Regions from separate parts of the Microbacterium invictum genome, predicted to be linked through region 1. Evidence: predicted binding sites of a transcription regulator. Region 1 holds the regulator's gene; the other holds the start of a gene.

What was found. Region 1 encodes HrcA, which represses chaperone genes, less so after heat shock. Its sites were predicted from a motif close to TTNGCACTCGNNNNNNNCGAGTGCNAA; they were not measured.
Region 2: the regulator HrcA is predicted to act here: its motif matches at 13,395-13,421, upstream of groL (chaperonin GroEL).

Annotation. Positions count from the first base shown of each region.
Region 1 is NZ_CP139779.1:1,863,124-1,878,200, forward strand. It holds gene T9R20_RS09035 (ComEC/Rec2 family competence protein) at 1-1,025, shown strand, start outside; gene holA (DNA polymerase III subunit delta) at 1,036-2,091, shown strand; gene rpsT (30S ribosomal protein S20) at 2,169-2,429, opposite strand; gene T9R20_RS09050 (alpha/beta hydrolase) at 2,545-3,360, opposite strand; gene T9R20_RS09055 (ExeM/NucH family extracellular endonuclease) at 3,449-7,714, opposite strand; gene lepA (translation elongation factor 4) at 8,043-9,890, shown strand; gene T9R20_RS09065 (DUF1990 family protein) at 9,901-10,551, shown strand; gene hemW (radical SAM family heme chaperone HemW) at 10,554-11,765, shown strand; gene hrcA (heat-inducible transcriptional repressor HrcA) at 11,867-12,907, shown strand; gene dnaJ (molecular chaperone DnaJ) at 12,957-14,072, shown strand; gene T9R20_RS09085 (16S rRNA (uracil(1498)-N(3))-methyltransferase) at 14,076-14,804, shown strand; gene T9R20_RS09090 (HIT domain-containing protein) at 14,828-15,077, shown strand, end outside.
Region 2 is NZ_CP139779.1:1,286,497-1,301,573, forward strand. It holds gene T9R20_RS06205 (alpha-ketoacid dehydrogenase subunit alpha/beta) at 1-2,036, shown strand, start outside; gene T9R20_RS06210 (dihydrolipoamide acetyltransferase family protein) at 2,036-3,355, shown strand; gene T9R20_RS06215 (NAD(P)-dependent oxidoreductase) at 3,416-4,057, shown strand; gene T9R20_RS06220 (DUF4032 domain-containing protein) at 4,067-5,374, opposite strand; gene T9R20_RS06225 (sn-glycerol-3-phosphate ABC transporter ATP-binding protein UgpC) at 5,442-6,548, opposite strand; gene T9R20_RS06230 (DsbA family protein) at 6,812-7,792, shown strand; tRNA gene T9R20_RS06235 (tRNA-Thr) at 7,824-7,899, shown strand; gene T9R20_RS06240 (hypothetical protein) at 8,151-8,813, opposite strand; gene T9R20_RS06245 (DMT family transporter) at 8,887-9,834, shown strand; gene T9R20_RS06250 (nitroreductase family protein) at 9,865-10,440, opposite strand; gene msrB (peptide-methionine (R)-S-oxide reductase MsrB) at 10,437-10,838, opposite strand; gene T9R20_RS06260 (DUF2332 family protein) at 10,961-12,013, shown strand; gene T9R20_RS06265 (DUF3263 domain-containing protein) at 12,023-12,289, shown strand; gene T9R20_RS06270 (LytR C-terminal domain-containing protein) at 12,366-12,968, shown strand; gene T9R20_RS06275 (cold-shock protein) at 13,100-13,300, shown strand; gene groL (chaperonin GroEL) at 13,458-15,077, shown strand.

The DNA of each region.
Region 1 (15,077 bases):
TCGCCGAGACCGCCTCCGCGCTCCCCGGCGCCCAGTCCCCGTGGATCGGGGGAGTCGGGGGGCTGCTGACCCTCGCGACCGCCGGTGGTGCGGTGTGGATCCTGGTGGCATGCGGGCCACGGCGCCGGGGGAGTGTCCGTCTCCTGCGGCTCGCATCCGGGCTGGTTCTCGCCGTGGTGATCGGGATCGTCGCGGGAACCACTGCGCTCCGCACGGTCGCAGGCCCCCTCACCCTTCCCGGCGCCTGGAGCGTCGTGGCCTGTGACGTCGGGCAGGGTGACGCGGTGCTCGTCCGATCCGCCGGCGCGGTGGCCTTGGTCGACACCGGGCCCGATCCCGATGCGGTCCGCTCGTGTCTGGACCGGGTCGGCGTGGAGCGCATCGACCTCCTCGTGCTGACGCACTTCGACACCGATCACACCGGCGGTGTCGACGCGGTCGTCGGGCGGGTCGACACCGTCATCCACGGTCCCCTCGACGGCTCGGCGGCCGAACGCGTGCGTGCCGATCTCCTCGCCGGCGGCGCCACGGTCCGGGAGGTCCATCAGGGCATGTCGGGCCGCCTGGGCGACGCGGTCTGGCGCACGCTCTGGCCGCGACCCGACTCGCCGGCCTTCCCCCCGGGCAACGACGCCAGCGTGGTCATCGATCTCGTCGGTCCCGATCTTCCCCGGGTCGTGCTGCTCGGCGACCTCTCGGCGGCACCGCAACGGGCGTTGATCGCCGACGATGTGCTGAGCGATGCGTACGACGTGGTCAAGATCGCCCATCACGGCAGCGCCGATCAGCACCTGCCGCTCTACGACGGCATCGACCCCGCCGCCGCGCTGATCACCGTGGGGCGAGGGAACGCCTTCGGACACCCTCGGAGCGAGATCCTCTCGGCTTTGGCCGCGATCGGGACCGCGGTGGCGCGGACCGACGAGGACGGTCTGATCGCGCTCTGGCTCGACCACGGTCGTCTTCGCATCTTCCGGGACGATCGTCGTGACGAATCGCACGGCACCGTCGGCGGCGGTGGCTAGGCTGGGATCCATGCCGGCCTGCTCCTCGTCACGCTCAGGTGGGCGCTCGACGGGCACGCGCAGCGCCATCCCGCAGCTGTCCTGGCGCGAGCCCCAGCCCGCGCCGATCGTCCTCGTCTCCGGTCCCGAGGAGGTCTGCGCCGAACGCGCCATCGCGGGGGTCCGCGACTATCTCCGCGCGGAGGATGCCAGCCTGGAAGTGTCCGACATCCGGGCCGACGACTACGCGGCCGGAACCCTTCTCGCCCTGACGTCGCCATCCCTCTTCGGCGAGCCGCGCCTGGTCCGCGTCCTCGGGGTCGAGAAGTGCTCCGATGCGTTCCTCACCGAGGCCCTGTCCTATCTGTCCCACCCGCAGGACGGTGCGACCGTGCTCCTCCGGCACACCGGCGCGAGCGTCCGTGGCAAGAAGCTGCTCGATGCCATCCGGGCCGGGCAGGGTGGGGGTGTCGAGATCGCCTGCCCGGCGCTCAAACGCGAGTCCGATCGTTTCGACTTCGCCGCTGCGGAGTTCTCGCAGGCGCGGAAGAGAATCGCCCCCGGTGCTCTGCGCGCGCTGGTGTCGGCCTTCGCGGACGACCTCACGGAGCTGGCGGCCGCATGCCAGCAGCTCATCTCCGACGTCGCCGAGGACATCACCGAGCAGACCGTCGTGCGCTATTACGGCGGCCGAGTCGAGACCTCCGCCTTCACCGTCGCCGATACCGCGATCGCCGGTCGCTACGGCGAGGCCCTCATCGCCCTGCGGCATGCCCTCGCCTCGGGAGCCGATCCGGTGCCCCTCGTGGCGGCGATCGCCTCGAAGCTGCGCACGATGGCGCGGGTTGCCGGCCATCGCGAGCCGTCGGCGGCGCTGGCGGCCCGCCTGGGACTGAAGGACTGGCAGGTCGATCGCGCGCGACGGGACCTGTCGGGATGGACGGAGTCGACGCTCGGGATGGCGATCCAGGCGGCCGCTCGCGCGGATGCGGAGGTGAAGGGGGGGTCTCGGGACTCGGTGTTCGCCCTCGAACGCCTCGTCACGGTCATCGCCACCCGAGAGCCGTTCGCCGGCGCCTCCCGCTGATCACGGCGCCCGTACGCCCCTCAACAACGACGAACGGCCCGTCTCCGAGGAGACGAGCCGTTCGATGTGCCGGGGCGTCAGAGCGACGCGACCTGCTTCGCGATGGCCGACTTGCGGTTCGCGGCCTGGTTCTGGTGGATGACACCCTTGCTGACGGCCTTGTCGAGCTTCTTCGTCGCCTTGGCCAGCGCCTTCTCGGCGGCGGCCTTGTCGCCGGCGGCGACGGCCTCGCGCGCACGGCGGACCTCGGTCCGCAGCTCGCTCTTCACGGCCTTGTTGCGCTCGCGCGCCTTCTCGTTGGTCTTGTTGCGCTTGATCTGCGACTTGATGTTCGCCACGTGTCGACGTTCTTTCGTTCGGAGGTTGGATGAGATGCCCGGCGACAGGAGAGGGCCGTCGCGAGGCGGTCGTGAGGGCGAACCCACACGCAAGCCAAACAAGGAGTCTACCAGGTCAGGCGGGGGCTCCCCGGCCACTGCCCTCCCCGGCACTGTCTTCCCCGGCTCTGTCTTCTCCAGCACTGTCCTCTCCAGCACTGTCTTCTCGAGCACTCTCACGTTCGATCGTGGCGACGGCGAGACTCAGCACGGCGTTGAACACGCGGGGACGCATCGCGGTGACGAGATGACTTGTCCGCGGCACCACGATGAGCTCGGCGTGCGGAGCGATCCGGATGAAGAGCCGCTCGTTCACCCGCAGCTGGTCGTATTGTCCGTTCACGAACCACAGCGGCACCTCGATCCGAGCGAGGGCGGTCAGCAGGTCGAGCACGGAGAGGCTCCGCAGGGCGACGTCCTGTGCATCGAAGGCGTAGCCGCCGGCGCCGAAATCCGGGCGCGTCTCGGTCGGAAGAGTGCGGTCCAGCACGTAGTTCGTCAGCCACATACCGCGATCGGGGAGCGAGTCGAAGCGACGGGCGAGGAACCGGTAGGTCGCGAGCCCCATGCCCCGGGGAATCGCCGTGCACGAGGCGGCGACGAAACCGGCGACGGGAGGCGGATCCTCCTGCCCGACGTAGTCGATGCTGACGAGGCCCCCCATCGAGTGCGCGACGAGGAGGACGGGTCCGCGCGCCGCAGCCTCGCGGACGGCGTGATCGATGGTCTCGAAGGCCCCGTCCAGGGTGAACACTCCGTCTCGACGTGTTCCGTGTCCGGGGAGGTCGACCGCGGTCGCGGTCACTCCGCAGGACGTGAGGTACTCCGTCTGGGCGCGCCACATCGTGGCCGACGTGCGGATCCCGTGGACGAAGACGACCTGGACCCCCATGGAATCCACGATACGGTCGGGCGCCGACGGCGACGGCCCCCACCCCGAGGGATGAGGGCCGTCGCACCGTGGATGCGCCGTCAGCGGCTCACTGCTCGGTCGGCAGCGTCCGCCGCCGGAGGGCGAAGAACACCCCGCCGGCGACCAGGAGCAGTGCCCCGCCGAGGGCGATGCCGAGCGGCAGCTGGGCGCCGGTCACCGCGAGCGGATCGCCCGCCTGGCCCCCCGCACCGGGCTGGCCGGGCTGACCCGGCGTGCCAGGCTGACCCGGCTGACCCGGCGTACCCGGCTGACCCGGCACGGTCGGCACGTCCGTCACGAGGACGGCGCGGCCGAGCGGCGCCGGATCGACGGTCTCCAGGGCCTGGAAGTACGCCAGGGTGGCATCCAGGTCGATCTGGCCCGTGTCGGTCCGGTCGGTCCCCTCGGTGAACGTCGGGAACCCGTCTCCGCCATTGGCGAGGAAGGAGTTCGTGACGACCGTGAAGGTGTCGGTCGGCTCGATCGGCTCGCCCTGGTAGCTCATCGAGACGATGGTCCCCGACCGGGCGACCGTCTGACCCGCCGGCGGCTGGCCCTCGACGTACTCGTAGCTGAAGCCCTCCGACACACCGAGGTGCAGCTTCGGACGATCGCCCGTGGCCTTCCACTGCTGCGTGAGGATCTCCTCCAGCTGCGCACCGGTGAGGGTCACCGTGACCAGCGTGTTGGCGAAGGGCTGGACGTCGGCCGCCTCCTTGTAGGTGACGACGCCGTCCTCGCCGACCAGCAGATCGGCGCGCAGGCCGCCCGGGTTCATCAGCGCGATCTGCGCCGGGGTTCCGCCGAACGAGGGGTTCTCGCTGGTGGCCCAGAGGTAGACGTCGGCGACCCAGTTGCCCATCGACGACTCCACGCCGCGGTCGGCACCGGGAGGCGTACCACCACGCAGGATGTCACCGGTGATGGAGCCGATCGGGGCGGATCCGAGCTCGTCGGCGGTGGCCACATAGCCGGCGACCTGGGCGGCGATCTCCTCATCGGCGGGGAAGGCGTCCTTCAGCGGGAAGGTCGTCCCCTCGATGGAGATCAGCTCGTCGGCCTCGACGTCGTAGCTCAGCGAGAGCTGACCCATGGCCTTGCCGTACTCCGAGGCCTGAATGACCGGACGGGTGCGGTCGGTGCCGTCCACCGGAACCTCGCACGCGTACGTCTGATGCGTGTGAGCCGAAACGATGGCGTCGATGAGCGGCGAGGCGCCCGTCGCGAGGTCGCCGAACCCGGCCGCATCCGCAGCGAGCTGAGCGCAGTCGCCGGTCGCGGCACCCGAGTGGGTCAGCAGCACCATGACATCGGGATCGACGGTGTCGGCCAGTTCGTCGGCCACCCGGTTGGCGGCCTCGAGCTGGTCTCCGAACTCGATGTCGGCGATACCCAACGGGTCCACCATCGTCGCGGTGTCGGGGGTCACGGTGCCGATGAAGGCCACGCTCACCCCGTCGATCTCGCGCAGCGCGTACTCCGGGAGCACCGGGTCGGTGGTGCCGGCGGCGTAGACGTTGGCACCCAGACCGAAGTCCTGACCGGCCAGGCGCTCGGCCTCGGTGACGTTCTCGGGGTCGGTGTTGCCGCCGTAGCGCGGGAGCACGCGGTTCAGCAGGTCGTCGAAGCCCCGGTCGAACTCGTGGTTGCCGACGACCGAGAGGTCCAGCCCCGACGCCACGAGGGTGTCGATGGTCGGGTTGTCCTGCTGGATGAAAGAGGTGAAGGTCGAGGCGCCGATGTTGTCTCCGGCGGAGACGAACAGGGTGTTGGGGTTCTCGGCCTTCTTCGCCTCGACCGCACCCGCGATCACCGCAGCGCCCGCCTCGGCGCCGGAGGGGTTGGCCTCCAGGCGACCGTGGAAGTCGTTGATCGTGAGGATGTCGAGCTCGACGGGCGCAGCGGCCCCGGCGCTCAGTCCGACCTTGACCGGGTCGTGGTCGCTCGAGCGGTACGGGTCGTCGGCGTGGAACTCGGTGCCGTGGTACCCGAACCGCGAGTACTCCAGGGCGAGGGCCTCACCGGCGTTGATGTTCCAGACGTCGGCACCGGTCTGGCGGGCGGCCGCGGCGTCGTTGACGAGGATGTGGTCCAGCGAGCCCGAGAGCCCCTGGAACACGTAGCTGTACTCGTCGCCCTGCTCCGCGTCCGTATAGCCGGCCTCATAGAGGACCTGCATCGGGTCTTCCTGCCCGTAGGAGTTGAAGTCACCCGCGAGGATGACGGACTCGGTGTCGCCCTGGATCGCGCCGACCCAGTCGGCCAGCGCGGTCGCCTGGCGCACGCGCGACTCGTTCGACGCTCCCTGACCGTCGCCGGTGTCGGCGTCGCCCGGCCAGGGGCCGGCGGAGCCCTTGGACTTGAAGTGGTTCACGACGAAGAGGAACTCCTCGCCGCCGTCGACCGGCGCGAAGACCTGACCGATGGGCTCGCGCGCGTTCTGGAAGGCGCCATCCGCTCCCGACTCGTCGCCGAGCGCACGGGCGTCACCGACAGTGACCACCTCGGCGGGCTGGTAGATGATCGCGTTGGTGATCACGTCCAGTCCCGAGGCGTCGGGAAGCTCGTCCGAAGACGCGACGAAGTCCCAGCGATCGGTGCCGGCATCGGCGTTCAAGGCGTCGACGAGGCTCGACAGCGCCTCATCGGTCTCCTCGCCGAGGGCCGCAGAGTTCTCGATCTCCATGAGGCCGACGACCGAAGCGTCGAGGGCGTTGATCGCCGAGACGATCTTGGCCTGCTGACGCGCGAGATCGGCGTCATCCCACGCTCCGCGCTGGTCGCATCCGTCGCGCACGTTGTTCAGCTCCGAGCCGTCCGGGCTCTGGAACGCCGTGCACGAGGCGCTGTCGGTGCCGAGGGTCGTGAAGTAGTTCAGCACGTTGAAGGATGCGACGCTGACATCGCCACCGACCTCTTCGGGGGCGGCGGTGCGGACGTCTTCGAACTCCACCCCGTCACCCTCGCCCGATCCGTCACCGGTGAGGGGGGAGGTCGGGTTGAGCTTGAAGGCGTTGTTGCGATAGTCGACGATCACCGGCTCGGTGAAGGTGACCGAGGCCCCCACCACGACAGGCTCGGTGAGCGAAACGTAGGGCGGGGTCAGAGCGGCGTTGGCAGCCGAGAGGAAGTTCGTGCTCGCCCCGTCGTCGAGGACGACGCGACGCGCGGCGTTGTCGGCGGTCACGGCGGCGGCCTCGGGCGAACCGGGGAGCGCCACCTCGGTTGGCTGTACGAGCGGGCCGTCGCCGAAGGCGAGGGGAACCTCGCCGTACTGGTTCGTGCCGTAGGTGTCGGTGACGGTGAACGCACCCTCGGGCTGGATCAGCATCGACTCGAGCGCTTCGCGACCCGCGTCGTCGGCCGGCCATCCGGTGACGAGCGGCGTGACCCGGGCGCCGTCGGCGATGACCTCGACACTGCCGGTGCGGATGTCGACCTGGGTGAGGCCGTTGAACTCGGTGGCGAGCCCCGTGACGCGCACCGTCTGACCCTCGGCGACCTGACCGACCGTGGTCGGCGCATAGACGAAGACCGCATCGGACGCGGTGCCCGCAGCGGCGCCGGTGCCGGGCGTCTGGATGACGAAGCCTGCGAGGCCTCCGGTGGGGTAGTGCGCCGTGACGACGCCCTCGGTGACCACGGTCTGACCGTTCAGCGGCGTCGAGGCGCCGGTGCCCTGGATCTCGGCGATCGTGACCGTGCTCGGGCCCGTCGGCTCCGGGTCGGGTGTCGGCTCCGGGTCGGGAGTCGGCTCCGGGTCGACGGCGCCCGCCGCGCCCTCGGGTGTCGGCGTGCCCGCGGTGAAATCGGCGGAGTTGACCGCGGTGTGCGAGCTCCCCGCGTCACGCGAGACGCTCTGCGCGTTCGTCGTCGCGGGAGCCGGGCTCCCAGCGGAATCGCTGGGCGCGCCCCACCCGAGATAGTCCACGACCTGAGGAAGGACCGCCATGTTCGTGCTGCCCGAAAGCGCCTCAATGGAGTCGACGAGTGCGACCTTGCCGCGCTCGCCCGACATCGGGATGGTCCCCTCGACATCGGCGTCGAACCCGGGAAGGGCGGTGTTGTTGCCGGTCGCCTGGCCGACGAGCACCTTCCCGCCCGGCTGGATCGTCGTCCCCGTCAGCGGGGTGACCTGCCACGAAGAACCGCCGGCGGACGCGTACTGCACGCTCCACGACCCGAGGTCGACGGCGGTGTCTCCGGTGTTGACCAGCTCGACGAAGTCGCGGGAGAACGCCGCGCCGCCATTGCCGCCGCCGCCGTAGACCTCGTTGATGAGCACGGTGGCGTCGATGCTGACAGCCGCCTGCGCGGGCAGGGCGAGACCCACGCCGCTCAGGGCGAGGGCACCCGAGAGGAGACCGACGCCGAGCGTCCGCGCCCTCCGTCTCGGCTCGCGTGGTGGGGGGGATGGGACACCGGATGACACGGTCACAGACACTCTCCTGGTTTCGTATGCACAGCCGAACAGCGTCCCTGGGCACGACGAGACCATCGTCCGGGGGCACGCCGTTCGATCCTGGCCGATTTCGCGATCGCGTGGGTGACGCCTGTGGAAACTCCTGGTGACGCTCTGCGCGACGCCGCGGTCGGCGGCATCCGCTCCTGTCCCTCTGCGGCGCGGACGGCGGGCGGCGCGCCCGTAGAATCGAGGGAACATGTCCCCGCGCGCCCTTCAGCCCCTCGAGCCCAGTGCGACCCCGCCCGAGCTCATTCGCAACTTCTGCATCATCGCCCACATCGACCACGGCAAATCCACCCTGGCCGACCGCATGCTGCAGATCACCGGCGTCGTCTCCGATCGCGACATGCGCGCGCAGTACCTGGATCGGATGGACATCGAGCGGGAGCGCGGCATCACGATCAAGAGCCAGGCTGTGCGGATGCCGTGGGCCACCGATGCCGGGACCTTCGCCCTCAACATGATCGACACCCCCGGCCACGTCGACTTCACCTACGAGGTGAGCAGGTCGCTCGCGGCGTGCGAGGGCGCGATCCTCCTCGTCGACGCCGCACAGGGGATCGAAGCCCAGACCCTCGCCAACCTCTACCTGGCGCTGGAGAACGACCTCCACATCATCCCGGTGCTGAACAAGATCGACCTCCCGGCTGCCGACCCCGAGAAGTACGCCGCGGAGCTCGCCGGACTCATCGGCGGAGATCCCGAGGATGTGCTGCGGGTCAGTGGCAAGACCGGTGTCGGCGTCGAGGAGCTCCTGGACCGCATCGTCGAGCAGATCCCCGCGCCGCAGGGGAATGCCGACGCGCCGGCCCGCGCGATGATCTTCGACTCCGTCTACGACGCCTACCGCGGCGTGGTCACCTACGTCCGGATGATCGACGGCAAGCTGCAGCCCCGTGAGCGCATCCAGATGATGTCGACCCGGGCCACGCACGAGCTCCTCGAGATCGGGGTGTCCAGCCCCGAGCCGATCCAGACCCGCGGCCTCGGCGTCGGGGAGGTGGGGTATCTCATCACGGGTGTGAAGGACGTTCGGCAGTCCAAGGTCGGCGACACGATCACCGATCAGCGAAAGCCCGCCAGCGAGGCCCTTCCCGGCTACACCGACCCGAAGCCGATGGTGTTCTCGGGCATCTACCCGATCGACGGCAGCGACTACGCCGAGCTTCGCGAGGCCCTGGACAAACTGAAGCTCTCCGACGCCTCGCTGCAGTACGAACCCGAGACCTCCGTCGCCCTCGGCTTCGGTTTCCGCTGCGGGTTCCTCGGCCTGCTGCACCTCGAGATCATCACCGAGCGGCTCTCCCGCGAGTTCGGGCTGGACCTCATCACCACCGCGCCGTCCGTCACATACGAGGTGCACACCGACACTGGCGAGACGATCTCGGTCACGAACCCCAGCGAATACCCCGACGGCCGGGTCGCGGAGGTGTCCGAGCCCATCGTGAAGGTGGGCATCCTGCTGCCGAAGGACTACGTCGGCACCGTGATGGAGCTCTGCCAGTCCCGCCGCGGCTCGCTCCTCGGGATGGACTACCTCAGCGAGGACCGGGTGGAGCTGCGCTACAACATGCCCCTGGGCGAGATCGTGTTCGACTTCTTCGACCACCTCAAGAGCCGCACGCAGGGGTACGCGAGCCTTGACTACGAGCCCGCCGGCTCGCAGACCGCGGATCTGGTGAAGGTCGACATCCTGCTCCAGGGCGAGAAGGTGGATGCTTTCAGCTCGATCGTGCACCGCGAGAAGGCCTATGCCTACGGCACCATGATGACCGAGCGGCTGCGCAAGCTCATCCCGCGTCAGCAGTTCGAGGTGCCGATCCAGGCCGCCATCGGTGCGCGCATCATCGCGCGCGAGAACATCCGCGCGATCCGCAAGGACGTCCTGGCCAAGTGCTACGGCGGTGACATCACCCGCAAGCGCAAGCTGCTCGAGAAGCAGAAGGAGGGCAAGAAGCGCATGAAGATGGTGGGCCGCGTCGAGGTGCCGCAGGAGGCCTTCATCGCCGCGCTCTCGGGGGATGTCGAGGGGAAGCAGAAGTAGGCTGACAGCCATGCGCCGCGGAACCTTCAGGGACGACACGGTCGACTACGCCGCCGTCGGGGCCACCCAGGCCGCCGATCTCATGCACTTCCCGCCGGAGCGGAGCATCCCGGCGGAGGAATCGTGGCGGATCGGCAGTGGCGAGGAGCGTTTCCGCGCCGCCGGCGAGTCGCTGCTGTCGTGGAGCGCGCAGCGCGGAGCCGGCCTGGAGCTGACCGACGTCCGCCCCGCCGCCGGCCCCATGTACGCCGGCGTCAGCTTCGATGAGAACGGCGCACCCATCGCCCCGAGCAAGCTCGAGGTCGAGCAGCGCTACGACTCCGACGGCACCCCGTTCGTCACCGCCGGGGCGACCGTGCACCTCGGCGGGCGCATCGCCGGGATGCGCGCCGACGGGGAGCTCCGGGTGATCTTCGCCGTGGAGGAACCGCGCCGCATCGGCTTCGCCCTCGGCACCGTGCAGGGATCGGTCGTCAGCGGGGAGGAGTCCTTCATGCTGGACTGGCGCGACAACGACGAGGTCTGGTTCACGGTGCGCGCCTTCGACGCGCCGCAGGCGCTGGTCTACCGGCTCTTCCCGGCACTGACGCGGCGCCGGCGACGGGAGCTGTTCACGCGCTACCTGCGTGCCATCTCGCCGCTGTACGCCACCCCCGCCTGAGCGTGGGAGCCGCGCTTCCCCTCGCCGACCCGGCACCCGCCGACGGCGCGCTCCCCGCCGGGACGGTCATCGACCCCACGGTGCCGTTTGGCGCGTACCTCCACATCCCGTTCTGCCGTGTGCGATGCGGGTATTGCGACTTCAACACCTACACCGCCACCGAGTTGCGCGGTGCGCGCCAGGAGGACTACGCCGACACCCTGCTGCGGGAGGTGGCGCTCGCGCGGCGCGTGCTCTCCGAGACGGGCCCGCTGCGTCCGGTCGAGACGGTCTTCTTCGGCGGGGGCACCCCCACGCTCCTTCCCGCCGACGACCTCGTCCGCATGCTGGACGGCGTGCGCGCGGCCTTCCCGGGCGCTGCCGACCTCGAGGTCACCGTCGAGGCCAACCCCGATACCGTCGACGCCGGGGTCGCGCGGCGGCTCGCCGCAGCCGGAGTGACCCGCCTGTCCATCGGCATGCAGTCCGCCGTTCCGCACGTGCTGGCGACACTCGACCGCTCGCATCGCGCGGACGCCGTCGCCACGGCCGTCGCGGCTGCCCGCGAGGCGGGGTTGGGCGTGAGCCTCGACCTGATCTACGGAGCGCCGGGGGAGTCCCTTGCCGACTGGCGCGCATCGCTCGAGACCGCGCTCGCTCAGAACCCCGATCATCTCTCCGCCTACGCCCTCATCGTCGAGGACGGAACGGCGCTTGCCCGTCGCATCCGGCGAGGAGAACTCGCCCTCCCCGACGACGATCTGCAGGCGGAGATGTACGAACTCGCCGACGATCTGCTCACCTCGGCGGGACTGTCCTGGTACGAGGTGTCGAACTGGGCGCGGACCCCCGCCGACCGCTGCCGCCACAACGGCGCCTACTGGCGGGGGAGCGATTGGTGGGGATTCGGACCCGGGGCCCACGGTCACATCGCGGGCACGCGCTTCTGGAACGTCCGCCACCCGGCCGCATACGCCGGCCGACTCGCGGAGGGGCTGTCGCCCGCGGCGGGGCGCGAGGTGCTCTCACCGTCGTCCCGCGTCCTCGAGACGGTGCTCCTCCGCGTCCGCACCCGGGAGGGCCTCGCGGCATCCGCCCTGCCCCCCGGTGCAGATGACCTGCTGCCGGAGCTCGTCGCCGACGGTCTGATCGAGCCGTACACGCGGGACCGCGTGCGGCTCACCCGACGGGGTCGACTCCTGGCCGATCATGTCGTGCGCATCCTGACCGCCTGACATGCCGCGACCCGACCGTCCGGCATCGGGGGTGTTCCGATAGAATTGGCACTCGGATCCCGTGAGTGCCAGGGGAGCGTCGGATCGCCGGAGGGGGTGTCATGGTCAGCGAACGAGGGTTGCAGGTGCTGCGCGCCATCGTGCAGGACTACGTCGACACGCGCGAACCCGTCGGCAGCAAGGCGATCGTGGAACGTCACGCCTTCGGCGTCTCAGCCGCCACCATCCGCAACGACATGGCGCTCCTCGAGGACGAAGAGCTCATCGTGGCCCCGCACACGTCGTCGGGGCGCGTTCCCACCGACAAGGGATACCGCGTGTTCGTCGACCACCTCGCGCAGGTGCGACCGCTCAGCCCCGCGCAGCGGACGGCCATCTCCTCGTTCCTGGAGGGTCCGTCGGATCTCGACGAGGTGTTGACCCGCACGGTGCGCGCGCTGACGGTCCTCACCGGGCACGTGGCGATCGTGCAGTACCCGTCCTTCGCACGGGCCACCGTCTCGCACGTCGAACTCGTCCGACTCGACGCGCAGAAGGTGCTCGTCATCGTCGTCACCGACACCGGCCGGGTCTCGCAGCGACTCGCCTTCCCGGGGGTGGAGATCGACGAGGAGCGGATGCAGCGCATCCGCGGCCGCGTCTCCGACCTCGTCGTCGGGGTGCCGGTGCGGGAGGGCGTCGCCGGCGTGGCGCTGGCCGTGGCGGACGGCGAGACGGCGGGGGACCCCGACGGTCCTGCCCTGCAGGCGATCCTGCGGGTGATCGGGGAGGAACTGGACGACTTCCGCCAGGATCGACTCGTTCTGGCCGGGAGCGCGAACCTCGCCCGCAGCGAAGGCGACTTCCGTGGCAGCATCTACCCGCTGCTGGAAGCCATCGAGGAGCAGGTGACGCTGCTGAAGCTCATGAGCGAGATGGTCGCGGACGATCAGGGCCTGGCCGCGAGTATCGGCCGCGAGAACGAGCCCTTCGGTCTGAGCGAGGCCTCGGTCGTCGCGAGCGAGTACGACGCCACCGGGTCGCGTGCCCGCGTCGGCGTGCTCGGCCCCACCCGGATGGATTACCCGACGAACCTCGCGGCCGTGCGGGCCGTGGCGAGGTACCTCACTCGTCTCCTGGACGAAGACGACATCGCCCGCTGACGACAGCATTCCGCAGACCCCCCGCGCTCGGCGCGGCAGGAAGGTGAAAGTGGCTGACCACTACGAAGTACTCGGTGTGGCGCGTGACGCCAGTTCCGACGACATCAAGCGTGCCTACCGACGGCTGGCGCGAGAGCTGCACCCCGACGTCAACCCGGGGGAGGACGCCGCGGAACGGTTCAAGCTCGTCACGCATGCCTACGACGTGCTGAGCGACCCCGACCAGCGCGCCCGCTACGACATGGGCGGAGACAGCGCGTTCGGCGGGGCTCCCGGCGGATTCGGCGGGTTCAGCGACATCTTCGAGACGTTCTTCGGCGGTGGAGGAGGAGGGGCACGGGGTGCCCGACCGCGCTCGCGTCGGGAACGCGGCCAGGACGCGCTCGTCCGGATCACCCTCGACCTGAAGGACGTCGTCTTCGGTGTGCATCGCGACATCGAGGTCGACACCGCCGTGCTGTGCGAGACCTGCTCGGGGTCGTGCTGCCAGCCGGGCACGTCGCCGGTCACCTGCGACATCTGCCACGGAACGGGGCACGTCCAACGGCAGGTCCGCAGCCTCCTCGGCAACGTCGTCACGTCGCAGCCGTGCTCGGTGTGTCAGGGCTACGGGACGACGATCCCCTATCCCTGCGCCACCTGTCAGGGCCAGGGACGCGTCCGATCGCGCCGGACGGTGTCGATCGACGTTCCGGCCGGGGTCGAGAGCGGCCTGCGGCTGCAGCTGCCCGGGTCGGGTGAGGTGGGCCCCGCCGGCGGCCCGAACGGCGATCTCTACCTCGAGGTGAACATCGCACCCGACCCCGTGTTCTCCCGCGACGGCGACGATCTGCTCGCGACGCTGGAGGTCTCGATGCCGGACGCGATCCTCGGCACGCACACCACCATCGATTCGCTCGACGGTCCGGTCGATCTCGAACTGCGGGCCGGCGTGCAATCGGGTGACGTGCTGACCATCAAGGGGCGCGGGATCACGCCGCTGCGCGGTTCGCAGCGCGGGGATCTCCGGGTGGGTGTGCAGGTGGTGACGCCCACGCGGCTTGACCATCGCGAGCGCGCTCTGATCGAAGAGCTCGCCAAGCGCACCAAGCCCGCGCCGCCGCGGCTGTCGGAGTTCCACCAGGGCCTGTTCGCCAAGCTCCGGGACCGGTTCCGGAACGGCTGAGCGGTGGCGCTGCACTTTCTGACGGCGGAGGCCTCCTCCGCGGCCGTCGGCGACGTCGTGACCCTGACGGGAGCCGAGGCGAAGCACGCCGCGACGGTGCGCCGCGTCCGCGTCGGCGAGACGGTGACGGTCGGCGACGGCGCCGGGGTGTGGGTCGAGGGCGCCTGCGAGTCGGTGTCGCCGTCCGAGGTGGTGGTGCGGGTGGCGGAGCGTACCGAGATCCCCGCACCGGTTCCCCGCGTCATCCTCGTTCAGGCCTTAGCCAAGGGCGACCGCGACGAACTGGCCGTGCAGGCCGCCACCGAGCTCGGGGTGGACGAGATCATCCCCTGGCAGGCGGCGCGGAGCATTTCGCGCTGGGACGCGGCGAAGGCCACCAAGGGCCGCGAACGCTGGCAGACGATCGCGCGGGAGGCCGCCAAGCAGGCCCATCGCGCCTGGGTCCCCGTCGTCTCTGCGCCGATCACCACCGCCGCGATCACCTCCCGCGCCGGCAGTGACCTCGTCGTGGTCCTCGAGCCGACGGCCACCGAGCGGTTGAGCGCCCTCACCCCTGCCGGTCGGGACATCCTGGTCGTCGTCGGCCCCGAGGGAGGCATCGCCCCGGAGGAGCTCGCGAGCCTGGATGGGGCCGGGGCCACCCTGCGGAGGATGGGGGAATCGATCCTGCGCACCTCGACGGCGGGCCCTGCCGCCCTCGCGGTGATCAGCGGCGCCCTCGGTCGCTGGTGACGCCCCGTCGGTAGACTTCCCGTATGAGCGAACCGTCGGTCTTCAGCCGCATCCTCGCCGGCGACATCCCCGGAGAGATCCTCGTCGAGACCGAGAACGTCTTCGCGATCCGCGACATCGCCCCTCAGGCACCGCTGCACCTGCTGGTCATACCGAAGACCGAGCGCTATCGCGACGTCGGAGAGCTCGCTGCGGGCGACCCGGCCCTCCTGAGCGAGATGGTCGCGGTGGCGGGGTCCCTCGCCGCGGAACACGCCGACGGCGACTACCGCC
Region 2 (15,077 bases), 580 kb from region 1:
CCTCCCAGGGGCTCGTCCACGGGCCGGCGCACTCGAGCATCGGCCAGGAGGGCGGCGCCGTCGGGTCGATCGTGTCGCTGCGGTCATCCGACGCGGTCAACGGATCGCACCGGGGGCACCACCAGTTCCTGGCCAAGGCCATCGGCCACGTCTCCGGCGGCGGTCTGAGCCTGGACACGCTGGTCACCCCCGACCTGCAGGCGCTCCTTCGCCGCACTCTCGCCGAGATCCTCGGCCTCGCCGAGGGCTTCTCCGGCGGACGCGGCGGATCGATGCACCTGCAGTGGCTGGAGGCCGGGGCGCTCGGCACCAACGCCATCGTGGGCGGCGGAGCGCCGCTCGCGACCGGTAACGCGTGGGCGCAGAAGCACGCCGGCACCACCGATATCAGCATCAATTACTTCGGCGACGGGGCGAGTCAGATCGGCTCGGTCCTGGAGTCGATGAACCTGGCCGCCACCTGGCAGCTGCCGGTGATGTACTTCATCGAGAACAACCTCTACGCCGTGTCGACCCACGCCGGCGAAGCCTCGGCCGATCCGCGGTTCTCGATCCGCGCGCAGGGGTTCAGCATCCCTGCGTGGCGCGTGGACGGGATGGATCCGCTGGCCGTGCACCTCGCCACCCAGGAAGCCCTCGAGCGGATGCGCGCGGGGGAGGGCCCCGCCGTGATCGAGGCGGAGGTCTATCGCTTCTTCCACCAGAACGGACCCTACCCGGGGAGCGCCTTCGGCTACCGCACCAAGCAGGAGGAGGCGGAGTGGAAGGCGCGCGACCCGCTGGAGAAGGCCGCGCGCGAGCTCTCCGCCCTCGGGGTCGCCTCCCCGGACGAGATCCGGGCGGTGCGCGAACAGGCCGTCGCCGCCATGGCCGACGCGGTGTCGGCGCTGACCGAGGGTGATCCCGAGAACGCCGGCCGCTCTCGCATCCGCCCCTCCCTCTGGCCGGACCCGGCGGGTGTCGACCGGGGCATCCGGGGCGACGAGAGCGAGCTGGAACGGCTCGTGGCCGCCGACCCCGCCGCGCACGCCGGAGGGTGGCGCGAGGTGAAGTTCGTCGACGCGGTCGCCGAGACGATGAACCGGCGGATGTCGGAGGACTCCCGCATCATCGTGCTCGGCGAAGACGTCCACCGCCTGAACGGAGGGACCAACGGCGCCACGAAGGGGCTGGCCAAGGCCTTCGGGCCCGACCGCGTCATCGGCACGCCCATCAGCGAGAACGGCTTCTTCGGCCTTGCGGGCGGGATCGCCCTCGACGGACGCTTCCGCCCGGTCGTGGAGTTCATGTACCCCGACTTCATGTGGGTCGCCGCGGACCAGGTGTTCAACCAGGTCGGCAAGGCCCGTCACATGTTCGGCGACAACAACCGCGTTCCCCTGGTGCTGCGCACGAAGGTCGCGATGGGCTCGGGGTACGGCTCGCAGCACCTCATGGATCCGGCGGGCATCTTCGCCACGAGCGTCGGCTGGCGGATCGTCGCCGCCTCCACCGCCGCCGACTACGTCGGACTCATGAACGCCGCCCTCGCGCTGGAAGACCCCGTGCTCGTCATCGAGCACGTCGACCTCTACGGCACGGCCGATCGCGTTCCCGACGGCGACCTCGACTACATCATTCCGCCGCGCAGCGCCGCGATCCGCCGCGCGGGCGACGAGGTGACGGTGCTGACCTACCTGTCGATGGTCGCCCACAGTCTCGAGGCGGCGGCCGAGACCGGGATCGATGCCGAGGTGATCGACCTGCGCTGGCTCGACCGTGCGTCGCTGGACTGGGACACCGTGGGCGAGAGTATCCGCAAGACCAACAACGTCCTCATCGTGGAGCAGGGATCGCAGGGGCCGTCGTACGGTGCGTGGCTGTCCGATGAGATCCAGCGTCGCTTCTTCGACTGGCTCGATCAGCCGGTGCAGCGCGTGACCGGGGGAGAGGCGAGCCCGAGTATCTCCAAGGTGCTCGAACGCGCCGCCATCGCCCGCACGGAGGAGGTCGCGCGCGGCCTCGAACGCGTGCGGGCCGAGTGGGGAGGCCGCTGATGGCCGCCGTGGTGAGGATGCCGGCGCTCGCCGCCGGGGCGACCGAGGCCGCGATCCAGAGCTGGCTGGTCTCCGTCGGTGACGAGGTCTCGGCCGGACAGCCGATCGTCGAGATCGAGACCGAGAAGGCCGTCGTCGAGTACGAGGCCGAGGAAGCCGGTGTCCTCGCCCGCATCCTCGTGGACGAAGGCGGGTCGGCCGAGGTCGGATCGCCCATCGCTGTGCTCGCCGCCGCGGGGGAGGAGCTCTCCGACGTGGACGAGAGCGCGACGGATGCCCCGCCCGCGCAGACCCCCGCGACGACGGGCGCGGGCATGGGCACGGAATCCTCCGAGGACGGGACCCTCGCACCGCCCTCGCCGGTGACGGAGGTCGAGGCCGCGCCGGACACCGAGCCTGCACCTCCTCCCGGGCCGGCGCGCCGGCTCTTCGCCTCGCCGCTCGTCCGACGTCTGGCCGCCGAGCGCGGCCTCGACCTGTCGGGGCTGGTCGGCACCGGCCCGAACGGACGGATCGTCCGTCGCGACCTCGAGGCGCACACCGCCCTCGCCGCCGAGCCACCCTCGACGCCGGCCGCTCCTGCCGTGCCCGCCCCCGCGGTTCCCCCCGCCGCGGCCCGCACGGAGGAAGCCCCCGCGGCCGACGTCGAGGTGATCCCCCACACGGGGATGCGCCGCGCGATCGCGCGGCGGCTGACCGAGAGCACCTCGACGGTGCCGCACTTCTTCCTGCGGTCCCGCATCCGTGTCGACGAGCTGCTGGCGCTTCGTGCCCGGATCAACGAGGGGCGGACGAACCGGATCTCGGTGAACGATTTCGTGGTCAAGGCGGTCGCGGCCGCCCTTCGGGAGGTGCCCGAGGCGAATGCGATCTGGACCGACCAGGCGATGCACCGCTTCTCGCACGCCGACATCGCGGTGGCGGTCTCCGTCCCCGGGGGTTTGGTCACCCCCGTCGTCCGCGGGGTGGATCGGATGTCGCTCGGCGAGGTGAGCGCTGCGATCGCCGATCGCGTGGAACGGGCGCGCGCGGGACGTCTGAAACAGGGGGAGCTCGAGGGCGGGAGCTTCTCGGTCTCGAATCTCGGGATGTTCGGCACCGAGGAGTTCGCCGCCATCATCAATCCGCCGCACGCGGGCATCCTCGCCGTCGGGGCGGCGCGTCCCTCCCCGGTGGTGGTCGACGGGGAGCTCGCGGTCGGGACGGTCATGACCGTGACGCTGTCCGCCGATCACCGGGTGATCGACGGCGCACTGGCCGCGCGGTGGCTGGCAGCTTTCACGGCGAGGATGGAGAATCCGCTCAGCATCCTCGTGTGACGGCGCGGGTCCGCGCGAACGTCCGCTTGAATGAGACGAGGACAACGGAAGGATCGCACCATGGCTCGCATCGCCGTCATCGGAGGAACCGGCTACGCCGGAGGACACATCGCTCAAGAGGCCGCCTCGCGGGGCCACACCGTGGTCTCGGTGGCCCGCACCGTGCCGAGCGAGCGCCTCGAGCATGTGACCTACGTCGAGGGGACGATCCTCGACGTGCCCGGGCTCGTCGCGGAGCTGCAGGGCGTCGATGTCGTCGTCATCAGCGTTCCCGCCCGGGATGACATGGCGGGCAAGGTACGTCCGGCGGTGGCAGAGCTGGTGAAGGAGCTGCCGGAGACCGTGCGCATCGGGGTGATCGGCGGCGCCGGCGGGAGCCTTGTGTCGCCCGACGGGCCCCGTGTCGTCGACACCCCCGGGTTCACCGAGGAGTTCAAGCCCGAGGCGCTCGAGGCGATCGGCGTGCTCGAAGACCTGCAGGCAGACGCGGTCGGCCACGACTGGTTCTACGTCCACCCCGCGGGCGGGTTCGGAGCCTGGAACCCCGGAGAGCGGACAGGGAGCTACCGCGACGGCGGGGAGGTTCTCGTGACCGACGCCGACGGGGAGTCCTTCATCTCCGGTCCCGATCTCGGCGTGGCCGTCGTCGACGAGATCGAGCAGCCCACGCACCACCGGGAGCGTTTCACCGTCGGATACTGACGGCAGATCTCACACGAGGTCTCGCCAGTCGACCTCGTCCTCCTCGCCGCCAGACAGGGCGAGCTCGCCGGTGATCACGGGGATACCCGTCGTCTCGGTGGGGGGTCCCATCACGGTCGCCTCGTCGCGCCGGTGCTGGAGGACGTCGTCGATGTAACTCGTGAGGACTTCGGCGAGCGGTACCGAACGGCCCCGCTCCTGCGACATGTACCACCGGTGCTCCAGCACCTGGTGGAAGACCTCGGCGGGTTCGAGCTTGGCCCGGTACTCGAACGGAACGGCCTTGACCACCGGTTCGAACACCCGCGTCAGCCATTCGTGGGCGACCATCTCCTCGTCGGATCCGAGCCGCGAGACGCGGGCGCGGTACTCGTCGAGGTCGTTGAGGAGTCGGCGCGCCTGATTCTCCTCGACGTCGAGCCCCGTGAGGCGCAGAAGTCGGCGCTGGTGGTGGCCCGCGTCGACGACCTTCGGCTGGATCGAGACGCGGGTGCCGTCGCGCGTGGTGTCGATCGACATCTCGCCGATGTCGAAGCCGAGGTCGTTGAGCCGGTGCACCCGCTCGGTGATGTGCCAGATCTCGTCAGAGCGGAACGTCTCGGTGTCGGTCAGGGCGCCCCACAGCGAGTGATACGACTCCATGATGCCGTCGGCGATCGCGATGGCGTCCACACCGCCCTCGAGCCGGCCGCCCGCTTCGAGATCCATGATCTCGCCGGCGATGTTCGTCCGCGCGACGTCGAGGTCGTGCGCACGCTGCCCCGCTGTCAGACCGCTCTCGTGCAGTTCTCCGGTCTCGGCGTCGACGAGGTAGGCGGCGAAGGCGCCGGCGTCGCGGCGGAAGAGGGTGTTCGAGAGAGACACGTCGCCCCAGAAGAAGCCGACGTTGTGCAGCCGCACGAGAAGGAGCGCGAGGGCGTCGACCAGCCGGGTGGCGGTGTCGGGCCGCAGCACCTGGGTGAACAGGGCGCGGTAGGGGAGCGAGAAGCGCAGATGCGAGGTGACCAGGGCCGCGGGGAGCGGCTCGCCCGCGGCATCCGTCCTCCCGGCGATCACCGCGACGCGCTCGACGCACGGGGCGTCGAGCCGCTGCAGATTGCCGAGCATGTCGTACTCGCGGCGCGCCATCTCTTCGGTGGTCTCTTTGATCGCGACCACCCGGCCCGAGAGGGTGGCGAATCGCACCAGGTGCCGTGAGATGCCCTTGGGCAGGAAGACGATGTGGTTCGACGGCCAGTCCGCCAGCGGCGTCGACCACGGAAGTGTCAGCAGCCCCGGATCCACCGCGCTGGCGGTGATGCTCAGGGAATCGACCATCTTTCCTCCGGGGACATGACGCGGCGCGGGGGGCTCAGAGAACCCGCCCGCGCCGCGTCGAGGTGTGTCAGGAGTTCGAGACCACCGGGGCGTCGTTCAGGCGCTCGCCGGTCTCCATGTCGAACGCGTGCACGTGGCCCGCGGTCGCGGCGAGGGTGACCGTGTCGCCGGCCATCGGGTGGCGGCGGCCGTCGACGCGCGCGACGATGTCGGTGCGCTTGCCGTTGATGTCGGTGTGGCCGTACAGGTAGCCGTCCGCGCCGAGCTCTTCGACCAGGTCGACGGTGACCGACAGGCCCTTGCCGTCGGCGGGTCCGACCACGATGTCCTCGGGGCGGACCCCGACGGTGACCTCAGAGCCGTGGGCGCGGCCGACGGTGTCGCGGTCGAGCGGCACGATCTCCGAACCGAAGTGCACGCCACCCTCGGCGAGGGAGGACGGGAACAGGTTCATCGCGGGCGAGCCGATGAAGCCGGCCACGAAGACGTTGTTCGGGCGCTCGTACAGGTCGCGCGGGGTGCCGACCTGCTGGAGGAGGCCGTCCTTGAGCACCGCGATGCGGTCGCCCATGGTGAGGGCCTCGGTCTGGTCGTGGGTGACGTAGACGGTGGTGACACCCAGGCGACGCTGCAGCGACGCGATCTGCGTGCGGGTCTGCACGCGCAGCTTCGCGTCGAGGTTCGACAGCGGCTCGTCCATGAGGAACACCTGGGGCTGGCGGACGATGGCGCGGCCCATGGCGACGCGCTGACGCTGACCACCCGAGAGGGCCTTCGGCTTGCGGGTGAGGTACTGCTCGAGGTCGAGCAGCTTCGCGGCCTCGAGCACGCGCTGCGCGCGCTCTTCCTTGCCGACGCCCGCGATCTTCAGCGCGAAGCCCATGTTCTCGGCGACGGTCATGTGCGGGTACAGCGCGTAGTTCTGGAAGACCATCGCGATGTCGCGGTCCTTCGGCGGGACATCGGTGACGTCGCGGTCGCCGATGAGGATGCGGCCGGAGTTGACCTCTTCCAGGCCCGCGAGCATGCGCAGCGACGTGGACTTGCCACAGCCGGAGGGTCCGACGAGGACCAGGAATTCGCCGTCGCCCACCTCGAGGTTGAGCTTGTCGACGGCCGGGCGAGTGCCGCCCGGGTACAGACGGGTTGCGTTGTCGAAAGTGACGGACGCCATGTGTTCTTCTCCTTCACCGGCAGGTACGTGCCGGACGATCCGTTGTGAATGGAGCGGTATGACCGCAGACGCCCACCATCGGGCGCCTGCCCACAGTATGTCACGCGTGGGCGCGAGCGCCTACGCCCGGGGGCGCGGGAGAGCGCGAAGGGCCGGCATCGTCTGGGCTTTTCCCAGCCTGCCTGATTAGCATCGAACCCGGCCCGCCTCGCCCGCGCCCCGCTTCGTTGCCCATCGGCAGCCCCCATCGTCCGAGAGGTTTCATGTCCCACGACCAGTCACCGAACGTTCCGGCCCCTCGTGAACGCCGGAACGCGGTCCGCGAGAAGGCCCAGCAGGTGCAGGCCCGCCAGTCGCGGCTGCGCTGGCTGCGTCGCGGCAGCCTCACGCTGCTGGCCGTGGGCGTCGTGACGGTCGCGGCGGTCATGGTGACGTGGGCGGTCGGGTCGGCGATGTCGCGTCCGGAGCTGCGTCCGCAGAACGTCACCGATGACGGCTTCGCCGTGACCTCGGTCACCGGCGTGGCCGCCGCCGACGTGGCCTCGGCAGCGGATGACGCGGCCGCGAGCGCCACCCTGGGGGCGACGCCCGAGGCCACTCCCTCGCCGACGCCCACGCCCACCGAGGCGCCGGTCGTCGACATCCGCGTCTATGTGGACTACCTGTCGACGGGCTCGCGGGAGTTCCAGCTCGCCAACGTGCAGCAGCTGAAGACCTGGGTGTCGCAGGCCGCCGTGGAATTGACCTACCACCCCGTGGCGATGCTCACGGCCAAATCGAACGGCACGAAGTACTCGCTGCGCGCGGCCGCGGCGGCCGCGTGCGTCGCGACGCATTCGCCCGAGGAGTTCTTCGCCTTCAACGACGCCCTGCTGCGCGAGCAGCCCGAGGTGGACACCGACGGCTTCACCGACAGCGAGCTCGCCGATCTGGCGCAGGCCGCCGGTGCCGAGTCGCCCAAGCTGGTGCGCTCGTGCATCGAGGAGGAGTCCTTCCTCTCGTGGGCGCGGGATGCGACCGAGCGCGCCCTCAACGGCATTCCCGAGACCGACGGCGTGACCCTGACCGGCACCCCGATGGTGCTCGTGAACGGTGTGCCGTACGTCGGTGCGCTCGACGACCCGCAGGAGTTCTCGCAGTTCGTGCTGACGATCGGCAGCGACGCGTACTACCAGGAAGCGTCGCCGAGTCCGACCGAGACGCCCGCGTCGACCGAGACGCCGTCGCCCGCCGCGACTCCGTGACCCGTGCGCCGGTCGGTAGGATGGGATCCCTGCCGGCTTGGCGCAATTGGTAGCGCACCTAACTTGTAATTAGGGGGTTGCAGGTTCAAGTCCTGTAGCCGGCACCACCCGCTCCGCGCCGCGATCCGTCAATCGATGCGGCCTCGAGCTGATCCGGACAGCGTTTTGTGACGGGTCGCGCCCCCGCCGCGGGCGCTCCCTCCGCGGCGCCCCCGCCGCGCGCGCTCCCTTCGCGGCGCCCGCGCCGCGCTCCTCCGGCGGCCCGCGTCCGACCATGCGCGATCCGTCGATGGACGCGGCCTCGAGCCCTTCCGGGCCGCAATTTGTGACGGGTCGCGGCCGAGAGGACGGGCGGATGCTACGCCGGCGGCGCGAAACTCAGCGCCACCGTGGTGGCGCCGCCCTCGCGCGAGAAGGTCACGGTCGCTGTGACCGTGGTGTCCGCATCCTGCCCCGGACCGATCTGCACCTCGAAGACCTCGCCCGACCCGGTCGAGTTGAACTCCAGCAGGCGCTCGTCCAGCCCCTCGAACTGCGCGGCGTCCCAGCCGAACTCCGCCGCCCGCGCGCGCAGTCCCTCGATCGCGCCACGCCACGACCCCGCGCCGTCGATCCCGACCGTCACCTCCGCGAGGCGGTCTGACGAGGCCACAGCGGTGGCGGTGATGACGTTGTCGATGACGTGCACGTCGTCGCCGGCGGCGATGAGCGCCTGCACCGGCCGGCGGAACTCCGCGTCCTTCGTCTCGTTCGCCCGCAGCCCGAGATCGGACGCCGGAAGAGCGCCCTCGCCCACCCGCACCCGCAGGACGCCCTCGACGTTGACGTAGTCGAACCCTGCGTCGGTCAGCATGCTGCCGCCGTCGGAGGCCTTCTGATCCGCCGAGGCCTCGGGGTCGTCCTCCGCCCACCACGACGCCTGCAACGTGAAGGTCCCGACGACGATCGCTCCGATGATGACGACCAGCAGCGCCGCGGGCAGCCAGCTGAGGAGCGTCCGGGTTCGACGGGTGAGGGGCACACTCCAGCGTACGTCGGCGCATCCCTCCTGTCCTGCGCCCGAGCGGCCATGCCGGTGACTGCATGATGGAGGGATGCCGCCGCCGCGCCTTCCGCTGGTCCTCGCCGTGGGCGGCGCCGTCCTCGTGGGAGTGCTGACGGCGCTCCAGGCGCGGGCCAACGGTCAGCTCGGCGCGAGCATCGGCGACGGGATGGTCGCCGCCTTCATCTCCTTCGCGTCGGGGCTCGTCCTCCTCATCGTCCTCAGTCTTCTCCTCCCCGAGGGTCGCCGCGGGTACCGGCGCCTCGTCGAGGGCCTGCGTGAGCGCGCCATCCCGGGATGGATGCTCCTCGGCGGCGCCGCCGGCGCCCTCACCACCGCGACCCAGGGGCTCGCCGTCGGCATCATCGGCGTCTCGCTCTTCACGGTGGGTGTGGTGGCGGGACAGACCGTGTCGGGGCTCGTCCTCGACCGTGCCGGGTACGGCCCGGCCGGGGTGGTCGCCGTCACCGTGCCGCGGCTGGTCGGGGCGCTGCTGGCGATCTGCGCCGTCGCGTTCGCGCTCGGCGGTGACACGCTCGCCACGGTCCCGCTGTGGATGCTCGTCCTCCCGCTCCTCGCGGGGGCCGGCATCGCCTGGCAGCAGGCGACCAACGGCCGGCTGCGGGTACGGGTCGGTTCGCCCCTGACGGCGACGCTGGTCAACTTCATCGGCGGAACGGCGATCCTGGCCGTGGCGTCCGGGGTCAGTGTCGCGATCTCCGGACTCCCGACGCGCCTGCCGTCTGACCCGCTGCTCTATCTGGGAGGTGCGGCCGGAGTCGTCTACATCGTTTTGTCCGCGGCGATCGTCGGATACACCGGCGTGCTGCTGCTCGGCCTGGGCGCCGTGGTCGGTCAGCTCGCGACATCCGTCCTCGTCGACGCCCTCTGGCCGGCCGTCGGCACTCCCGACACCCTCCAAGCCATCGCGATGGTGACGCTGGCGCTGTCGTCGGTGATCGTCGCGAGCCTGCCGTGGCGCCGGATGCTCCGCGGGTGAACGTTCCACCCCGGCGCGGACGCCACCGCCTCAGCCTCGGTCGGCCTTCCCCACCGGCATCCGCGAGAGGAAGCGATCGGGCTCGATCGGAGTGCGTCGACCCGGGCGCGCGTCGGCCGGCTTGCCGCCGACGTAGAGCCAGCCGAGGAGCTCTTCGTTCTTCTTCAGGCCGTGGGCCCTCGCGACGGCCTTGCTGCGGGTGTAGTGCCCGGTGCGCCAGATGACGCCGTAGCCCGCGTCGTCGAGCAGCAGGCTCAGCATGTGCGCGACGCCCGAGGCGACGGCCTCCTGCTCCCATCGCGGCACCTTGCCGCTCTTGCGGTAGCTGGCGACGACGGCGACGAGGAGCGGGGCTCGCTGGGGCTTCGTCGAGGCGCCCTTGTGGCCCTCGGCCTTGTTGATCGCCCGGCCCAGTCGCTCGCGATCGTCGCCGCGGAGCTCGATGAGGCGCCAGGGCCGCAGCGACGAATGGTCGGCGACGCGGCCGGCGGCGGCCACGAGCCGCGCCAACTCGTCGTGGGTCGGCGCGTCGGTCGTCACCCGCGACCACGATCGCCGACCGGCGACGGCGTCGTACACAGCCGTATTCGTGACGGTGATGCTCACGATTCGGGTGTGAAATCCAGGGCGAGCGAGTTCATGCAGTAGCGGTCGCCCGTCGGGGTGCCGAAGCCGTCGGGGAAGACGTGCCCGAGGTGCGAGCCGCACGCCGCGCAGCGCACCTCGGTACGCACCATCCCGTGGCTGTTGTCCTCGATGAGCTCGACCGCCTCGGGCCGGATCGACTCGTAGAAGCTCGGCCACCCGCAGTGCGAGTCGAACTTCGTGCCGCTCTTGAACAGCTCCGCGCCGCAGGCGGCGCAGGTGTAGAGACCCGCGCGTTCCTCGTCGAGCAGCTCTCCGGTCCAGGGGCGCTCGGTCGCCGCCTCGCGCAGCACCGCGTACTGCTCGGGGCTGAGCTCGGCCCGCCACTGCTCGTCGGACTTGTCCACCGTGTAAGACATGGAACCTCCTTCGTCCATTCAACCGCAGACCCGCGACCCCGGGACGCGCGAGGGGTGTCGCCGGGTACGCGCGGCGACACATTCGGGATGCCGGGGAGGCTCGATCGCGGCACGATGGGGGAGTGCCCGACTCCGCCGCTGACGCCGACGCCGCCGTAGTCGACGCCGCCGCCGACGTCGCCGCGCGGTACCGCAGGTTCGCGGACAGCGAGGCGCCCGGGCGCTCGGCGCTTTACGAGGAGTGGTCGGCGGGCGTCGCCGGCGACCCCGCCATGCAGCGGGTGCTGGCACGGATCCCCGCCGCGCACCGGCAGCCGCCGCTGGTGTTCGCCGTCACCCGCCTCCTCGGCGCTCCTGAGGAGGGCTACCCGGCGTGGGCCGCGTGGACGCACGCGCACGCCGACGCCGTGGTCGACCTGTGCGAGGCCCGGTCGCTGCAGACGAACGAGCCTCTCCGCTGCGCGGCCCTCCTCCCCGCGCTCGCCATGATCACGGGACCCCTGGCGCTGCTCGAGGTCGGCGCGAGCGCGGGCCTGTGCCTCTACCCCGATCGGTACTCCTACCGCTATGCGGCCGGACCGGCGCTCGACCCCGTCGACGGCCCGTCGACGGTCGTCCTGGGCAGCGCGCTACGCGGCCCGGCCGCAGCCCAGGTCGCCGAGACCCTGACAATGCCCCGGGTCGTCTGGCGGGCGGGTCTTGACCTCGCCCCCCTGGATGCCGCCGACGCGGCCGATCGCGACTTCTTGACCGCTCTCGTGTGGCCGGGCGAGACGGGGCGCCGCGAACGGATCGCGGCGGCCCTCGACATCGCGGCGGCGGATCCGCCGCGGTCGTGGCGGGGCGACGCCGCCCAACCGGGTGTCGTGGCGGCCGTCGCCGCCGAGGCTCCGGCGGGGGCGACCCTCGTGATCACGACCCCCGGGGTCCTCCCGCACATCCCGCGCGACGGGCGGCGGCGCCTCCGGGCCGAGATCGATGCCCTCCGCGCCAGGGTCGGGGCGCGGTGGGTCACCCTCACCCCCGCGGGATTGGCCGATCAGTGGCATCCGCCCCTGGATCCGCGGCGATGGACGGGGTTCGTGCTCGCGGTCGACGGAGTCGCGTGCGCCGAGGTCGACCCGCTGGGCGGTTTCGTGGAGTGGCGCGCCGGCAGGGCCGACGTGCGGGGTTAGCGTGAGCGGGTGCCCCTGAACGACAGACCCCTGAGCGAGAGAGATCGGCTGATCCTCGACTTCGAGGCGCTGTGGACCCGGCACGGCAGCGCGAAGGAAGAGGCCATCCGCCTTCGTCTCGGCATGTCGCCGGGGCGCTACTACCAGCTGCTCACACGGCTCATCGACACTACCGAGGCGCAGGAGTACGACCCCATGCTCGTCAAGCGTCTGCGGCGCATTCGCGACGCGCGCGTGCGCGCGCGGGTCATCCGCACGGCGGCGACCGGGCGCTGAGGACCGCTCTGCGCCATCCGGGCATGCGTCCAGCTGTCGCTTAGGTTGCCCCAGCCCGCTTCGGTAGCATCTTGTGGTGCCGAAAACGACCTTTCCGCGGGATCGCTTCGATGACCTCACCGCGGACGAGGGCCGGGTCGGAGCACACCGTGCCGAGAATCCCCGGATGCGCCCCTGGGTGGTTCTGCTGTGGGCGAGCCTCGCCACCATCGTCCTCATCGTCGTGGGCATCTTCGGCACGCTGCTGACCTCGGGTCGCATCCAGCTCGCGCCGGACGCCGAGCCGAGCGCCACGCCCGAGGCCACTGTGGAGCCCGTCATCGACACGGCCTACACGGTGCAGGTGCTCAACGCCACTCCCGAGCAGGGTCTCGCGACTCAGGTGAAGGACGAGATCGTCGCGGCCGGTTGGTCGGCCGATGCGGTCTCGGCCAGCGGTGCCGGGACGACGGACTTCGCCGAGACCACCGTCTACTACGCCTTCCCCGGCGACCAGGCGGCCGCTGCGGGCCTCGCCGAGCTCGTGCTCGGCGGCGCGCGCATCGAGCAGACCGACGTCTACCAGCTCGCCGACGACCCCAACACCCCCGAGGACGAGAGTCAGGCGCTGCAGCTCACGGTCGTCATCGGCCTCGACCGCACCGCCGATGCGCCCGCCGAGGAGTCGCCCGCGCCCTGACGGGCGACGGTGTGTTTCGCCCGCGTAAATGTTTGACAGCGAGCATGTCAACAGTTGCGTGAGAGCACTTTCCGAGCCTGCTGCGATCCCTAGCATGGGCCCTGTCCCGCCGCAGTACAGGAGAGTTCGCAATGACACAGGGCACCGTCAAATGGTTCAACGCCGAGAAGGGTTACGGTTTCATCACCGCCGGTGACGGTCAGGATGTCTTCGTCCACTACTCGAACATCGACATGAGCGGCTTCCGCGTGCTCGAGGAGGGTCAGACTGTCGAGTTCACCGTCGGCTCGGGCCAGAAGGGGCCGCAGGCCGAATCGGTCCGCGTCGTCTGAGAGGCGGATGCCGCAGGGCGGCGTCCCACTCGGACCCCGCCACACGCCGTGTGTCGCGTGGCTTGCACTCACCCATGGCGAGTGCCAGAATGGATTAGCACTCGTGATTGTTGAGTGCTAAGTCCGAAAGCCAACGTCCGGGAGGGACGACACACACATGGCAAAGATCATCGCTTTCGATGAGGAGGCCCGTCGCGGCCTCGAGCGCGGCCTGAACATTCTGGCCGACGCCGTCAAGGTGACCCTGGGTCCCCGCGGTCGCAACGTCGTGCTGGAGAAGAAGTGGGGCGCCCCCACGATCACCAACGACGGTGTCTCGATCGCCAAGGAGATCGAGCTGGACGACCCCTACGAGAAGATCGGCGCCGAGCTGGTCAAGGAGGTCGCCAAGAAGACCGACGACGTCGCCGGTGACGGCACGACCACGGCGACCGTCCTCGCCCAGGCTCTCGTTCGCGAGGGTCTGCGCAACGTCGCCGCCGGTGCCGACCCCATCTCGCTCAAGAAGGGCATCGAGAAGGCCGTCAAGGCTGTGACCGACCAGCTGCTGGCTGACGCCAAGGAGGTCGAGTCGAAGGAGCAGATCGCCGCCACCGCGTCGATCTCGGCCGCAGACTCCACCATCGGCGACCTGATCGCCGAGGCGATCGACAAGGTCGGCAAGGAGGGCGTGGTCACCGTCGAGGAGTCGCAGACGTTCGGCACCGAGCTCGAGCTCACCGAGGGTATGCGCTTCGACAAGGGCTTCATCAACCCCTACTTCGTCACCGACCCCGAGCGCCAGGAAGCGGTCTTCGAAGACCCCTACATCCTGATCGCCAACCAGAAGATCTCCAACATCAAGGACCTTCTGCCCGTCGTCGACAAGGTGATCCAGGACGGCAAGGAGCTCGTCATCATCGCCGAGGACGTCGAGGGCGAAGCCCTGGCGACCCTGGTGCTGAACAAGATCCGCGGCATCTTCAAGTCGGCTGCCGTCAAGGCTCCCGGCTTCGGCGACCGTCGCAAGGCCCAGCTGCAGGACATCGCGATCCTCACCGGCGGCCAGGTCATCACCGAGGAGGTCGGTCTCAAGCTCGAGAACGCCACCCTCGACCTGCTCGGCCGTGCGCGCAAGGTCATCATCACCAAGGACGAGACGACCATCGTCGAGGGTGCCGGTGACGCTGCGCAGATCGAGGGTCGCGTGACCCAGATCCGCCGCGAGATCGACAACACCGACAGCGACTACGACCGCGAGAAGCTCCAGGAGCGTCTCGCCAAGCTCGCCGGCGGCGTCGCCGTCATCAAGGCGGGTGCGGCCACGGAGGTCGAGCTGAAGGAGCGCAAGCACCGCATCGAGGACGCCGTCCGCAACGCGAAGGCTGCCGTCGAAGAGGGCATCGTCCCCGGTGGTGGCGTCGCGCTGATCCAGGCCGGCAAGATCGCCTTCGAGACCCTCGACCTCGTCGGTGACGAGGCTACCGGCGCGAACATCGTCAAGGTCGCCATCGAGGCTCCGCTGAAGCAGATCGCCCTCAACGCCGGCCTCGAGCCCGGCGTCGTCGCCAACAAGGTGGCGGAGCTGCCCGTCGGTCACGGTCTGAACGCCGCGACCGGTGAGTACGGCGACCTCTTCGCTCAGGGCATCATCGACCCCGCGAAGGTCACCCGCTCGGCGCTGCAGAACGCCGCGTCGATCGCCGGCCTGTTCCTCACCACCGAGGCCGTGGTCGCCGACAAGCCCGAGAAGGCTGCCGCGGCGCCCGCCGACCCGACGGGTGGCATGGACTTTTGA